DNA from 3 places in the Paraglaciecola sp. IT1134 genome. Region 2 is predicted to be linked to each of the others. Evidence: predicted binding sites of a transcription regulator. Region 2 holds the regulator's gene; each other region holds the start of a gene.

Evidence for each region. The regulator sigma-54, encoded in region 2, starts transcription at its own class of promoters, with help from an activator protein. The targets are predictions, from matches to a motif close to GTTGGCACGNNNNTNGNNT.
Region 1: a site for sigma-54 is predicted at 1,888-1,906, ahead of AC3RV5_RS06285 (FlgO family outer membrane protein). Genes of this name have one in related genera too.
Region 3: a site for sigma-54 is predicted at 2,676-2,694, ahead of AC3RV5_RS16080 (flagellar hook-length control protein FliK). Genes of this name have one in related genera too.

The regions. Positions count from the first base shown of each region.
Region 1 covers NZ_CM176486.1:1,456,848-1,461,757, reverse strand. The annotation lists gene AC3RV5_RS06290 (hypothetical protein) at 1-252, opposite strand, end outside; gene AC3RV5_RS06285 (FlgO family outer membrane protein) at 1,185-1,844, opposite strand; gene glyA (serine hydroxymethyltransferase) at 2,106-3,368, opposite strand; gene AC3RV5_RS06275 (Gfo/Idh/MocA family protein) at 3,611-4,606, opposite strand; gene AC3RV5_RS06270 (M20/M25/M40 family metallo-hydrolase) at 4,765-4,910, opposite strand, start outside.
Region 2 covers NZ_CM176486.1:4,758,071-4,762,980, forward strand. The annotation lists gene AC3RV5_RS20595 (HPr family phosphocarrier protein) at 34-306, opposite strand; gene rapZ (RNase adapter RapZ) at 315-1,160, opposite strand; gene ptsN (PTS IIA-like nitrogen regulatory protein PtsN) at 1,162-1,605, opposite strand; gene hpf (ribosome hibernation promoting factor) at 1,621-1,908, opposite strand; gene AC3RV5_RS20615 (RNA polymerase factor sigma-54) at 1,934-3,424, opposite strand; gene lptB (LPS export ABC transporter ATP-binding protein) at 3,555-4,280, opposite strand; gene lptA (lipopolysaccharide transport periplasmic protein LptA) at 4,280-4,771, opposite strand; gene lptC (LPS export ABC transporter periplasmic protein LptC) at 4,812-4,910, opposite strand, start outside.
Region 3 covers NZ_CM176486.1:3,678,043-3,682,952, forward strand. The annotation lists gene fliL (flagellar basal body-associated protein FliL) at 1-441, opposite strand, end outside; gene AC3RV5_RS16080 (flagellar hook-length control protein FliK) at 521-2,527, opposite strand; gene fliJ (flagellar export protein FliJ) at 2,753-3,193, opposite strand; gene fliI (flagellar protein export ATPase FliI) at 3,245-4,579, opposite strand; gene fliH (flagellar assembly protein FliH) at 4,589-4,910, opposite strand, start outside.

The DNA of each region.
Region 1 (4,910 bases), 2.0 Mb from region 2:
GTTTGTTCCCGCTACAACAACATCAGAAAACACCGCAGTATTTGGCGGAACATCTGCATCCATGACGCAAGATTGGCTGGCGTCTGTGGTAATGTTTTCGCCAAAATCAAGCTGCGTAACTTCAAGAATACTTACATCTGAAATAGTATTGACAGTTACGTTAAATGTCTCAGCTGCAGCATTAAAAGCACACGATGCTCCCAATACAACAGCCCCTATATGAAGAGCTAGTTTTGTTCTATTTGGTTGCATAGCAACACTCCTATTTAACAAATATTAATTAATTGATTAGGCACTAAATAACTACGTATCTATGCTCTTCAATCAAGGTCTTTAGTAATGCTTAATGAAACATTACGGGTGTACAATTACTTTAACGGCTTCTGTTCGCAAACCTTTAATAAAAATCGTTCGCTTAACATTCCAATGTTCAGGCCGCCGTGCTAATCAGTTTACTTTACAACCTCAATTTAGTAGGTGTTTACAACTATACATCCCGATAACACTTCATACGGACACTACCCCGCGATATCTGCATCGACTGAAAAGCTTGAATCTTAAGTTTTTCTAACAATAGTTGATTTAGCCTAAAATCATTAGGTAATACAGCCTGTTAGGTAGGCATTCTGTGCTCGTTAGTTGCTAAGTGCAAGCAAATCACCAAAGGAGCCAACCTAGATAAACTGCTTATGGCAAAAGCAATCCGCGCTAATATTTCTCAGTTAAGGTTATATTTTATCGGCTCATAAATGGCTTAAAGTAAAATCGTGAGCAAATAGGATGCCAGATGAAAAATTAAAATGAGGATAATAGCTGGGAGGATTGTTTGTTGACCTTACGATTTGGCGCTGACGGTCTGTGCGATCGATGAACCCTAGTGTTGCTGTTTAAACCACAAACTCGCAGCAAGCTGCCAACTATAAACTAACAGCCTTGGCCGGCAAAAAATCACCGTCTCTAGTCTTAACCGGTAATATTGTTCCTACGGCGCTGGCTTTTTGGTAAAATCCAAAGAAAAGAGGATCACCAACAATGTTCAGAAGGAATAGACGCAGAACTTTGTTTATAATCTCATTTATTTGCTTTTGCTAGTTTTGCTAGTGCTGATTGTCCAGCAGTAATTTTTATTTTATGCCCATTGACTCAATTCGTTTTGAATACCCGTTTAGCCCTTGGCTATTGGGCTACAACAAATTATCAGTTAATATACTGGGCAAAAACTTCGAACTTGATGCGGCAATTTCATTCGTGTTAAAATTGATCAGTCGCACGTTAACTATTACCCCACGGTCGTTTTTAAGCATAGTCCCGGTGACGACATAACCTATCTCGAGATCATTTCGTAATTCATCTTGGTTGCGAGAAAATACAAAATCCCCTTGGGCATTGACGTTAAGCCACCCGGTCAATTTATGATCACTAACCGGTAAGCCAATCTCCTGCAGATCATTGATAAAATACTCGGCTAGTTGAATACCTAGGTTATTGGTCGTCTGCAGCGTCGAATCTAAATAAACAAAAGAAGCGACAACTATGGGGGCGTCAATAACCACACCTTTTAGGTCGTGCTGAAGATCCGTTGCCATTTGTTCGGTATATTCACCCAGAAGTTGAAAATGCAAGTCAGTGCTAAACAAGCTGGTGTCTTTATCGATTTTTTTATTTTCAATCATTATGTCATGACACTGATAAAATTCGCCGGTATCCCGGGCACAAAGCCTGGTTTTTGCATCGGGGTCATCATTCGTAAAAAGATTAAACGAGTCCATTGAATTAAAAGACGAACAACCTACTAACATGTATGTTGTCAGGCCAATAGGGAACATTTTAGTTAAGAGTGTCATTTTTTTATCAGCATTTCGTTTTTCGTGATCTTGGGCTTTTATTAAGCAACTTATAAGCCAAGTTAACTTGTGTTTTAGTTGTTCGCAGGGGAATAAAATATTTACGCAAGAGCTGTGCGATCAGTTGTAACTGCACCAGCAGTACTGGTATGCAAAAAAGTCAATAACTATCCAAGTCAAATAATTGACTTTTTTGTCGCAGATTTTCGATAGACATAAAAAATGCACCTGAGTCGGTGCGTTTTTTATTATGCAACTGATTTAGCGGTAAGCGTAAACCGGGAACTTCTCACACAAGGCCAAAACCTCACCCTTAACACGTTCAACTACTGAAGTGTCTTGAATGTTATCCAGCACGTCACACATCCAGGTGGCCACTTGTTGGGCTTGTTCTTCTTTAAAGCCCCGGCGGGTGATAGCAGGAGAACCAATTCGCAAACCACTGGTAACAAAAGGTGAGCGGGGATCGTTAGGCACCGAGTTTTTATTAACTGTAATATTGGCGTTGCCCAGGGCAGCGTCAGCATCTTTACCGGTGATGTCTTTGTCGATGAGATCAAGCAAAAACAAATGATTTTCGGTACCACCAGAAACAATTTTATAGCCCCGCTCTTGCATGACAGCCACCATAGCTTTGGCATTCAGTAATACTTGCTGTTGGTAAACTTTAAAGTCAGGCTGCAAGGCTTCTTTAAAGGCCACGGCTTTAGCCGCTATCACATGACACAACGGACCACCCTGGTTACCCGGGAATACCGAACTGTTGAGTTTTTTATAGATGGCTTCATCGCCACAGGCCGATAAAATCAAGCCGCCACGTGGGCCTGCCAGGGTTTTATGGGTAGTCGTGGTCACCACATGGGCATGGGGTAGCGGATTAGGGTATAAACCCGCGGCCACTAAACCGGCTACATGGGCCATATCCACCAGCAGATAAGCACCCACCTTGTCGGCAATGGCGCGAAAACGCTGCCAATCTATGATGCCTGAATACGCAGAGAATCCACCGATCAGCATTTTGGGTTTATGTTCAACCGCCAAGGCTTCAATGGCGTCGTAATCAATTTTACCGGTCTGTTCGTCTATACCGTATTGCACCGCGTTATAAGTTTTACCAGAAAAGCTCACGTGTGATCCGTGGGTTAAGTGACCGCCATGGGCCAAACTCATACCCAGCACGGTGTCACCGGCGTCAAGCAAGGCCATAAACACCGCAGAGTTAGCTTGTGAGCCTGAGTGCGGCTGCACATTGGCATAGTCGGCACCAAATAACTGTTTAGCCCGCTCTATGGCCAAATCTTCGGCGATATCCACATATTCACAGCCGCCGTAATAACGTTTGTGTGGGTAACCTTCGGCATATTTATTGGTTAACTGTGAGCCTTGGGCTTCTAATACCCGCGGGCTGCAGTAATTTTCAGAGGCTATTAACTCAATATGCTGCTCTTGGCGCTGAGTTTCTTGGGCGATGGCCTGACTTAGTTCAGGGTCAAAATCGGCAATATTCATATCACGTGATAACATCAGTTCTCCTCGGGAAAGCCTTTATACGCTTAGTCTTTGAAACGGCATATTGGTTGGCTGCATTGATATACAGCCGCCATGCAATTCCATAAATTTTGGGTATATACGCGGGCTATTTAAGATTCATAAAAGAGCGCATATTCTAGTCATTTTGGATTTTTTGTACATAGGTTTTGTGCAATGACCTATAACCTAATGATGTAAAGATAGATCGCCGCTTGTGCGGCCTCGGCTTATTGACGTTAAACACGCTCTGCATCGGGGCTAAATTCCAGGCCGATTTGACGTCGAATTTCATCCATGGTTTGCATCACAGCCAAGCTGTCTGCATGGGGCATAAAGGCACTGCAGCATTGCTTTTTATCCATCATATGCATGGCTTCTTCAATTTGGTATTCAAAACCGTTCACGCGGTGGGCAAATTCAATCACTTCGTCTTGCCTGTCTTCTTGCTGCAAAATAATCTTGTTGCCATTCCAAAACATATACGGCAATACAATGCGCCCTTTGCTGCCCATCAATGTCATGGAATTGCTCGCTTGGGCAGCAATAGTACAAGTGAACTGGGAAAAACGTCCCGAAGGGTAACGCATATTGACCACAGTATTCTCATCCACTTGGCGGGTGCCAAAATGGCTCATGGCGCTGATTTCGCTAGGATGTTCTTGCAGCAAATATTGGCTAAGGGTAATGCTATACACACCTAAATCAAGTAAGGCGCCGCCGCCCAAATTAGGATCGTGTAATCGATGCCCTTGATGGTGTCCAAAAGCAAAACCTATATCCGAACAAATATACTGCAGTTCGCCGATACGATCTTCATCTAACCACACTTTCACCTGTTCGAAACAAGGCATAAAACGACTCCACAGCCCTTCTTGCAGTAGCAAATTTTTACGCTGGGCCAGGGCAATTAGAGACTCAGTTTGCGCGGCGTTTATGGTCAGGGGTTTTTCCATTAATACGTGTTTGCCGGCTTCCAAACACATTTTTGCTTGCTGGTAATGCAAACTCTGGGGCGTAGCGATATATACCGCATCTACGTTGGGGTCGTTTAACATGTCTTGGTAGCTACCGTACGCCTTGGCCGCATTGTATTTATCGGCAAAGGTTTGCGCCTTAGTCACATTGCGACTTGCCACGGCATATAACTGGCCACGGGGTGAGGGGGCTAACGCCTCGGCAAACATATCAGCTATAAAGCCAGGGCCTATTATTCCCCAATTACACGATTTCATATTGATCCTTTTCGTTACATATCAAGCGCATTGCACTGGTTGTGGGTGACGCGCTAAATGGCTTAGCCGTTTAACTACCGCAGGTCATAAAAAAAGCTGTTAGTGCTAAATGTATCAATTGCATAGTGCCTAGCTGTTTTACCGCTTGTTTGGGTAAATTAAAGACCAGACAGGCGGTACATTAATACGGCTGTTTTCTCGATGTTCTGTTTAAAGGTAGTCATGTCGGCGATTTCATCTTTGGTGTGTCCGCCATCTCCCATTAGCCCTAACCCATCAATGGCCATTTTTACGTGCCCAGCGG
Region 2 (4,910 bases):
AAGTATTTTGCACTCAAAATTAAGACCCCGGCACTACTCATTTTCGTTAAACTTTCCCACTATTAACTGTTCAACAGCAGCCAGCGCCTGTTCGGCATCGACCCCTTCGCTGACCACCCGCACTTTTTTGCCCTGGTGACTCTCCAACATCATCAAGCCAAGCACGCTGCTTGCTGAGGCGGTTTTGTCCCCCTGATACAAAGTAACCTGTGCATCAAACTGATTGGCCAGCTTGACTAACTGGGTGGCCGCCCGTGCGTGCAGGCCCAGCTTATTGACGATCAACAACGTCTTTTCCAAACGTATCGAACCACTCAACGGTTTAATTCCCGGTGGCGGATCTGTACATCCGGATGCGAACTGCTAAAGGTTTTGGCCAGCATTTCCACCACATACACGGAGCGATGCTGACCGCCTGTGCAGCCTATCGCCACTGTCACATAGCTGCGATTATTGCGTTCAAGATGGGGCAACCAAGTGGAAATAAGGTTCTGAATTTGCCAGATAAATTTGGTCACTATGGGTTGTGAGCCGAGAAAGATTTCCACCGCAGAATCCAGACCGGTCAGATGTTTCAGATCCGGTTCCCAGTGGGGATTGGGTAGAAAACGTCCGTCAAAAACGTAGTCCGCATCTTTAGGAATACCATGTTTGAAACCAAAAGATTCAAAAACCAGTACCAGGCGCGAGCTTTTTTTGCCAAGAATACGCTCCCGTACCAGCTCAGCCAGCTGATGGACAGATAACTGATCCGTATCCAGATACAAATCTGCTCGCTCGGCAATGGGGGCCAATAATTGCCCCTCGGCCTGAATGGCATCCGACAGAGATTTATTCTGTTTTGACAAGGGGTGCAAGCGGCGGGTCTCGCTAAAACGCTTGATCAGTACGTCATCACTGGCATCCAGATAGAGTATGGTCATTTCCCATGTCGACGGCAGATAATCCAGAATTTCCACCAGTTCACTGGGATTTTTGGGTAAGTTACGCACATCGATGCTAACCGCCACCTGGTCGTATTCATCTACTACTGTATGGGTGAGCGTGGGCAGTAGGTTTACCGGAATGTTATCCACACAGTAATAACCGAGATCTTCCAGTGAACGTAAAACGACGGATTTCCCTGAGCCAGAACGCCCGCTAATGATGATGAGCTTCATATCAGCTGATTACCTGAAATAATTCTTCAGCGCTGATGGCACTGCGCAATTGTTTGAGCAACTCTTTGTCACTGAGTTTGGCGGCAATGCTAGAGAGGGTCTGCAGATGTTCCTTGGCTTTTTCTTCCGGCACCAGGATAGCGAAAAAAACGTCCACCGGCATATTGTCAATGGCATCATACTCTATAGCAGGTTGACAGGTTACCAACACTGCCAATGCACTTTCCAAGCCTTTGAGCCGACCATGAGGCAATGCAATACCGCCGCCAATCCCCGTACTACCCATTTTTTCCCGGCTCACTAAACTGGCCAAAATAGTTGCTTGATCTATGTCGATCAAATGCTGATTGGCAATCAGACTGATAAGCTCAAGAATGCGTTTTTTGCTGCTAGCCTGAACTGCGCATAGTACGCAGTCAGGATTAAGTATGTCTGAAATTTCCATTATCTGCCTAATGGGTTAATGGCGTTTAACTTTTTCTTTATGCTTGAGCACCTGACGGTCTAATTTGTCAATCAGGCCATCGATGGCCGCGTACATATCGGTATGTTCCGCGGTAGCAAATACTTCGGCGCCGTTGAGATGCAAGGTAGCTTCTGCTTTTTGATTGAGTTTTTCAATATTCAATATGACATGCACATTGTTGATTTGATCCGAATGTCGCTCAAGCTTAATAAATTTACTATCGACATAATCTTTAAGTGAATCGGTAATGTCCACGTGATGACCTGTAAGATTTATTTGCATATCGCCTCTTCCTTCTACAATCAGTCTAAAAAAGACTTTTACGTTGGTTAGACGGGGGTATCAATAAAGACTCCCGATATTTTGCTATTGTTCGCCTTGCAACCATAATACCTTGATCGGCCAACAATTGAGCAATCTTGCTATCACTTAACGGTTTGCTGGGTTTCTCTGCAGCCACCAGTTTTTTGATTAATGCACGTATCGCCGTAGATGAACATTCACCGCCTGTTTCGGTCGCCACATGACTGGAAAAGAAATACTTGAGCTCGAAAATACCCCTGGGAGTATGCATATATTTCTTGGTAGTCACCCGGGAAATAGTTGATTCGTGCATCTCGACCATTTCGGCAACATCGTTAAGCACCATAGGTTTCATCATTTCCGGGCCGTGTTCGAAGAAACCCATTTGCTGCTGCACGATACAATTGGAGACTTTCAGCAAGGTTTCATTACGGCTTTCCACACTCTTGATAAACCATTTTGCCTCTTGCATATGTGAACGGATAAACTGGCTGTCACTGGTGTTTTTCGCATTACGACTCATGGCCGCATATTGTTGATTAACATTCAGCTTGGGTAAACTGTCGGGGTTGAGTTCCACCGTCCAGCGGCCATTCTTTTTCGCCACTGACACATCCGGGATCACATACTCTGCTTCACCTTTAATCAAGGCACTACCTGGCCTCGGATTCAGGGTTTTGAGCAAGCGCATGGCTTCGCGTAATTCTTCTTCCTTGAGCCGGGTTTTGCGCATCAGGGTGCGGTAGTCTTTGCTACCCAATAATTCAGCGTATTCGCCAATCAACATCTTGGCTTCTTCCAGCCAAGGCGTATCCGGGGCAAATTGGCGTAATTGCACCAGTAAACATTCTTGTGGGGTACGTGAGCCTGAACCAACAGGATCGAACATCTGAATACGTTTAAGCACACATTCCACTTCATCCAATTCAATTTCTTCGTCATCCATGCTCAGCAATATGTCTTGTGCACTCATGGTTAAATAGCCGGAGTCATCGATGGAGTCAATAATGGCTGTGGCAATCGCCACGTCCGTCTCACTAAAATGTGTTAACCGCATCTGCCATAACAGATGATCCTGAATATTCTCTATGGTTTCACCCTGAAAAATCTGCTCATCATCCGAACCGCCTCCTGACATGGGGGCGGGTGCCGATGAGGCACTGATATATTCATCCCAAGTACTATCCAGAGGCAAGTCTTCGGGAATATCGCCTTTTTCCAAGGCGTCACCGGCATCGATGCTATCGCTATTGGGATCGGTTACTTCTGAGCCATCGGGTTTATTGGCCGGATCCAGTGAGGCATCACTTAAGGCACTATCACCGGAAGCATTATCGGTGGGCTCTTCGATTTCCAATAAGGGATTGGAATCCAGGGCTTCTTGAATTTCTAGTTGTAAGTCCAGAGTCGAAAGTTGCAACAGGCGAATGGCTTGCTGCAATTGCGGCGTCATGGTCAGTGATTGGCTAAATTTTAATTGTAAAGAGGGTTTCATCTACTTCTGTTTCATATCCGTTGCTAATCGATTAAGAAGCTAATTTGAATGTTAATTAGTAACTGCGTATCTGATTAAGTGACAACCTAGTTGTCGTGACGACTAATCGCGTTTAGGGAGAAAGACTTAACTATAGCCTGAATTGTTCTCCTAGGTATACATCTCTTACACGTTGATCACTTAATACTTCTTCGGCTGTTCCAGAGGCGATTAATTCCCCTTGGCTAACAATATAAGCTTTCTCACATACATCCAAAGTTTCTCTTACATTGTGATCGGTGATCAATACACCAATCCCCCTGTCCCGTAAATGCTGAATTATCTTTTTTATGTCATTGACTGAAATCGGATCCACCCCGGCGAAAGGTTCATCGAGTAAGATAAATTCCGGGTCGGCGGACAGCGCCCTGGCGATCTCAACTCTGCGTCTTTCGCCACCGGATAAACTCATGCCTGTGCTATTGCGGATATGATTGATATTGAACTCGTCCAACAGGGAATCCGCTTGCTGCTCTTGTTGTTCTTTGGTCAACTCCTTGCGGGTTTGCAAGATGGCCATCAAGTTTTGGTAAACCGTCAGTTTACGAAAAATAGAGGCTTCCTGAGGCAAATAGCCTATGCCCAGCCGAGCCCGCATGTGCATGGGCTGTAAGGTTAACTCTTGCTGATCGATAAAAATCTCGCCCTTATCTAAAGGTACCAGACCCACTATCATATAAAAAGTCGTGGTTTTGCCCGCCCCATTTGGCCCCAGTAAGCCGACAATTTGCCCCGTGGACACTTCTAAACTGACATCTCTAACCACTTGTCGAGACTTGTAGGACTTGGCCAAATGTGTGGCTTTCAAGGTTGCCATTAAGGTTTTTTTTCCTTATTAGGTTGAACGGCTGGCTCAGGTTTGACTTTTTGGGGCTTTTTTTCCGGTTGAAAAATGGTAGTCACCCGGCCACTTTCTTCGTTTTCACCCTGTGCCACAATCTGTTCTAAGGCCATATTAAACACTATAGACTCACCTTTAACACTGCTGTTATTTTGTTTCAGTTGAGCAGCGCCATCCAGGGAGAGTGTACGTTTCTCCCGGCGGTAAACAATGCGATTGGCGGAGGCGACTATCTCGCCACCTTGCTCTTGTTGCTGCCTGTATTTGGCTGGTGTACCTGTCGCAATAAAAATTTCCTTGCCTTCACCCTGACTAGCGTCCACTTCGACTTCGTCAGCATACAGATGCAAACTTCCCTGGTTAATATGCACATCTTCGCGGAACACTGACTTTTTGGTGATCCCATCGCCAAATTGATATTTTGAGTCCACTTTTATGGCCTGAGAAAAATCATCCTTGCCGGCCATACTGGCGGTGGAAAAGATCAGTATGCCCAATGCCCAGGAGTTAAGGACGAGGTTGATAAACGGTTTGAACATGGTTTAGTAGCTCGTATTGTTGAGTGGTTAGGTTAGCCGTAAAGCCGTTACTGTTGATCACATAATG
Region 3 (4,910 bases), 1.1 Mb from region 2:
ATTGTCACGTACCGCTATCTTGCCCGCTTCTGTGGACAAGTCGTCGGCATTGGCTTTACTAAAAGCCGTATTCAGAGCACCTTGAATGGACGGGATGTGCATTTTGACTTTTTCTTCATGATCGGCACCGCGTACCATCAACTGTACCTTGATCTCCACCAGCCGGTCTCGACTGGCACCTGGTACGTTGAACGTTATAGGGTTGGGGATAGACACATAAAGCGCGGTGCCCATTTTAGCGGGACCAGTATATTCTTGCTCTATATTTTCACCCGTATCCGCCAGGGCGTTTACCTCGAGGTCAACCTGCTCCTCTGAGCTACCCAGTAAAAAATAAGCTGCTGCGCCTGCGGCAACTAATAACACCACGACTATGATAATAATCATTTTTAGTTTACTTTTTTTACCGCCGTCTTCCATTTGTAATTCTTCGTCAGCCATTTTAATCCCAATTCATTAATCAAGCTGGCTATTATCAGCTTTACCCAAAAAATCGCAATGCCTTACTCACAGATAAGCGTCAGACAAAATAATCAATGCCCCCTAAAGCACCATTGACTATTGGTTGTTGCAGTACAGGCTCGTCTACGAGTCCTTCACCGACGTCGCCCTGCTGGGCATTCTGGCCATCACCGGCCGTCTGTTGCTCCTCTCCCCGTGCATTTTGTTCTTGCTCAACTGAGGATTGACCCAACTCGATACCTTTTTCAGCCAGCATCTCACGCAGTTTTGGGGTGGCATTATCCACCGCTTCTTTAGCCTGGGCGGAATTGACCACAAAACTGACATTGGCCGACTCGCCAGCCAAGGACACTTTAACGTGCATGGAACCCAATTCCGCCGGGTCTAAACGAATTTCAGCGACCAACTGACTGTGATTAACCATCCAGCGCACTTTCTCGGCAAGCTGTTGGTGAGCCTCAGGTTTAGCCAAATTCAATGCTTTATCGAACTGGCTGGTATGCAATTGCGCCGCTTTGACTTGTTCGCCCTGCAACTGCCCCAACTCTCGATAACTATTGCTGGCCACGCTAAGTTGCGAGGATTGCTCTAAAGCACTGCTTAGCTGCTGAGCAAAATCGAGGGTTTGGTTAAAGGCTTTAAGGGTGGGATCCAGTTGCTCAGGTAGCTTGGTAAAGGGGGACTGACCTGACTCCCCCGACGATTTAAGCGCCTCATTCACCAGGCTCTTTAAATCAATACCAGGCTCACGACCTTGACTCAATTGGGCCTTAAACTCAGCAATACCTGTTTTTAATGCAGCGACAAATTCTGACACCCCATCGGTTTTGCCTAGTGCATTGTCTATCCCCAGATTGGCGGCTTGTTGTTCAGCCGCAGCGGTAGTGTTCTTGGCAGTGGTATCGTTGACATTCAGTTTTTGCTCCAGGTAAGCCAAAACCTTATCCAGTTTATCGTTAGGAAGCTGAATGATTTTTGCCATCGAAGACGCTTCAGGTAACATTGCCAATACCTCGGGGCTAAGTGTCAGCTCTAGTGACGCAGTAATTGCCAGGGGATCCGCAGGTATGGCCCCATCACTTTTAAGCTCCTCTGGCCCGATATCTGAAGTTGGTTGCAAATTTTGTGGGGAGCCTGGCGGATTTACCGCCGCAACGATGGCCTCTGCCAGCAACACTTCAAGCAGTTGTTGTTCCGCTGGGGGCAGTACATTTCCATCTGTGGGGACCCGTGTTGACAAATCCTCTTGCTGGCCATTATCAAGGGTACTCAGCTCACTTGGTAAGGGGCTATTTTCTCCAGCTAGGTCCTCTTTGTGCAACTTTAGCAACTGCGCAAACGCCTCACTGATTTTTGGGTTTTCGTTCAAAAGATTGTGGATTTCTTGTTCTAATTCTGACAAGACCCCCTCTTCATTGTGCTCTGGGTCAAAAAGGCTATTGAGCAGCGCAGCTAACTGGGTCATTGTGTCTTGTGTCTCAGCATTCGCTCCGTCATCGGAGACACTAACTTGCTGCAGCTCGTTAGCGGATGACACATTGTGGTCAGCAGGGTTTGGTTTGTCCGAACCGGCATTGACTGCATCGTTGACCAGCTTTTCAACCAGCAATAGCCATTGGTTTTCCTCCACAACGTTTGCTGATCCTGCGGTGTCTAACAATTGTTCTTGGTTTTGGGTTTCCTCTGATCCCCCGTCCACCACTTCAGTCTCTGGCGCAAGGTTAGAGGTTGCAGAGGTTTCGTCAGACGGGGCATCTTTACTCAGAAGTGGCTGTTTTTCAACTCCGGGCAAAATTGGCTGAGTCTCACCAGCAATCTCTGTTTGCACAGCGCCCGCAGATGACTCGGGGCTCACCTGCCCGGGGGACGCGTGCCCGGGGGACGTCTGCTCAGGTGAAGCTTGCTCGGGTTTGGGCCCCTTTGAATTGAGCTGACTGCCCGCTTGTTGGTGTTTGAGCATAAGCGCAAATTCATCGGCAGACTTTAGGTTGGCCAAATCATCCGCTGATGGCTCAAAGGCAAACGCGGCAACATCTGCGTTAGCGGTGGCAATTTGTTGCAGCATGATTAGCCCTCTATCCCAAGGTTGAATTGATAATGGTTTTTTTCTTTATTAATCAAATCGTTATAAACTACATTCATTCTAACACTCACCACTTTAGGTATCGAAAAAGCGTCTTGCAACATGTTTATTGCGACTAATGGGGGAGTAAAAGCAAACTTCGTTCCAACTCTACCAGCTGGCCTTAAAATGAGTGAGGAATTGATGGGGTTGACAACGTATTGGGGTTCATTTACTGCGTAAAAACTTCTGTAAGGAGAGTTCATCCAGCATTTGCTGTTCTATGCGGTCTTCTTGTTTTAATACCTGGGCCTGTTTTTTATCCAGCAGGAACTCTATCGCTTTGCGTTTTCGTTGCTGCACCAACCATTGTTGTTTGCGTTGATCCGCCACTATCAGGGCATTACTTAATACCCTATTTTGTTGTTCGCAGGCTTTATCTATTTTACCGACAAAAGACTGATGCTGGCCAAAGCTCTGGGCGGCCAGGCCCAACTGGCCCTTGCGGATCCCTTCACGTAAATATTCCACTCTATACTGATCTAAACCCGCCAGTTTTTGTTTATTTTGCGCCACGTTTTGTTGCGCGAGCTGATAGTCCCGGGCCAGTTTCTGTTCTTTTTGACGTTCCCAGTCTGCTACTATCTCTAGCTGTTTTTTAGCCGCCATACCAACCTCTGACGACGCTCAAAACTTGTAACAAGATCATCAGGGATAACATCAGGCTTTACCTAGTCCGCTGCCGAGTTTGGTCATGGTCTCGAGACATTCATCATAGGTCAGGATTTGCTGCATGCCCTGTTGTAAAAAAGCGTTGATTGCCGGCTCCGCATTGATAGCCAAATCGATCCGCGGATCATTGCCTCGGGTGTAAGCACCTATGCTAATTAGGTCGCGATTTTTCTGATAGGTTGAATACACTTGTTTAATGCGCCGGGCGGTTTGCAAATGCTCCGGGCTTACTACCATGGGCATCACGCGACTGATCGATGCCTCCACGTCTATTGCCGGATAATGCCCAGAATCGGCGAGTTCCCGAGACAAGACTATATGCCCATCGAGGATCGCCCGAGCAGAATCTGCTATGGGATCTTGCAAGTCATCCCCTTCGGTCAATACGGTATAAAATGCGGTGATAGAGCCTTGGGATTCCGAACCATTACCCGCTCGTTCCACTAGTGCAGGCAAACGCGCAAATACCGATGGCGGATAGCCCTTAGTCGCGGGAGGCTCACCCACCGCCAGGGCGATTTCTCGCTGAGCCATAGCATAGCGGGTCAACGAATCGACCAGCAACAAGACATTCATGCCTTTATCACGAAAGTATTCGGCAATAGTAACGGCTGTTTCGCAGCCTTTTAGGCGCATCAGAGGAGAGGTATCCGCAGGCGCGGCCACCACTACCGATTTTTTACGCTCCTCTTCTCCTAAAATGTCCTGAATAAACTCTTTCACTTCCCGTCCACGTTCACCCACCAAACCCACCACGACCACATCGGCGGTGGTGCCCCGAGTCATCATGCCCAGCAATACGCTTTTCCCCACTCCACTGCCGGCAAACAACCCCATACGTTGACCACTGCCCACGGTGATCATAGTGTTTATCGCCCTGACCCCAACATCTAAGGGACGAGTTATGGGTTTACGTAACAAAGGATTCATCGGTGGCCGTGTCAGAGGGACACGTTTCTCAGCAACAATAGCCCCCAAGCCGTCCAGTGGCTGACCATTGCCATCCACTACCCGCCCAAGTAATGACATGCCCACGGGTATGCCCTGTTCCCGGTTCAAGGGTTGAACCCTGGAGCCAGGCACTATACCTTTGACGGCTTGGGTTGGCATTAAGTAGGTAATATTTTCCGCGAATCCTACGACCTCGGCTTCAATTTCACCATCCACGGTTTGAATTAAACATTGACTGCCCACAGGCATTTGACAACCCACCGCTTCCAAAGTCAGGCCAATACCACGCACAAGCTTACCTGCGGCGACAGTAGGAGCTTTAGGTACTTGTTGTTGCAGTGCCTTGATATTGGCTAGAATTTGGCTGCTCATGGTACTTGTCTAAGTCTCTTGATTGGGATCAATCTGGGCCAGCCCCTGTTCCAGCAAAAATTTGTCTAGTACGTCACGCATCCGTCGCTCGATACTGACATCAACGGCATTGCTTTGGGTGACAATATCGCACCCTCCCCTGGCTAAATTGGGGGCCTCAATCAACTGCCAATTATGTTTTTCGATGTCCTGCTCACTGAAGTGACCTTTGATCAACTCGATGTCCTGAGGATGTAAATGGATTTGATACTGGGATTCTTGAATAGGTAAAGCCTTGAGGCCTTCACTCAACGCAGCAAAAATGATATCTGTATTGGTCTTGATCTCACTG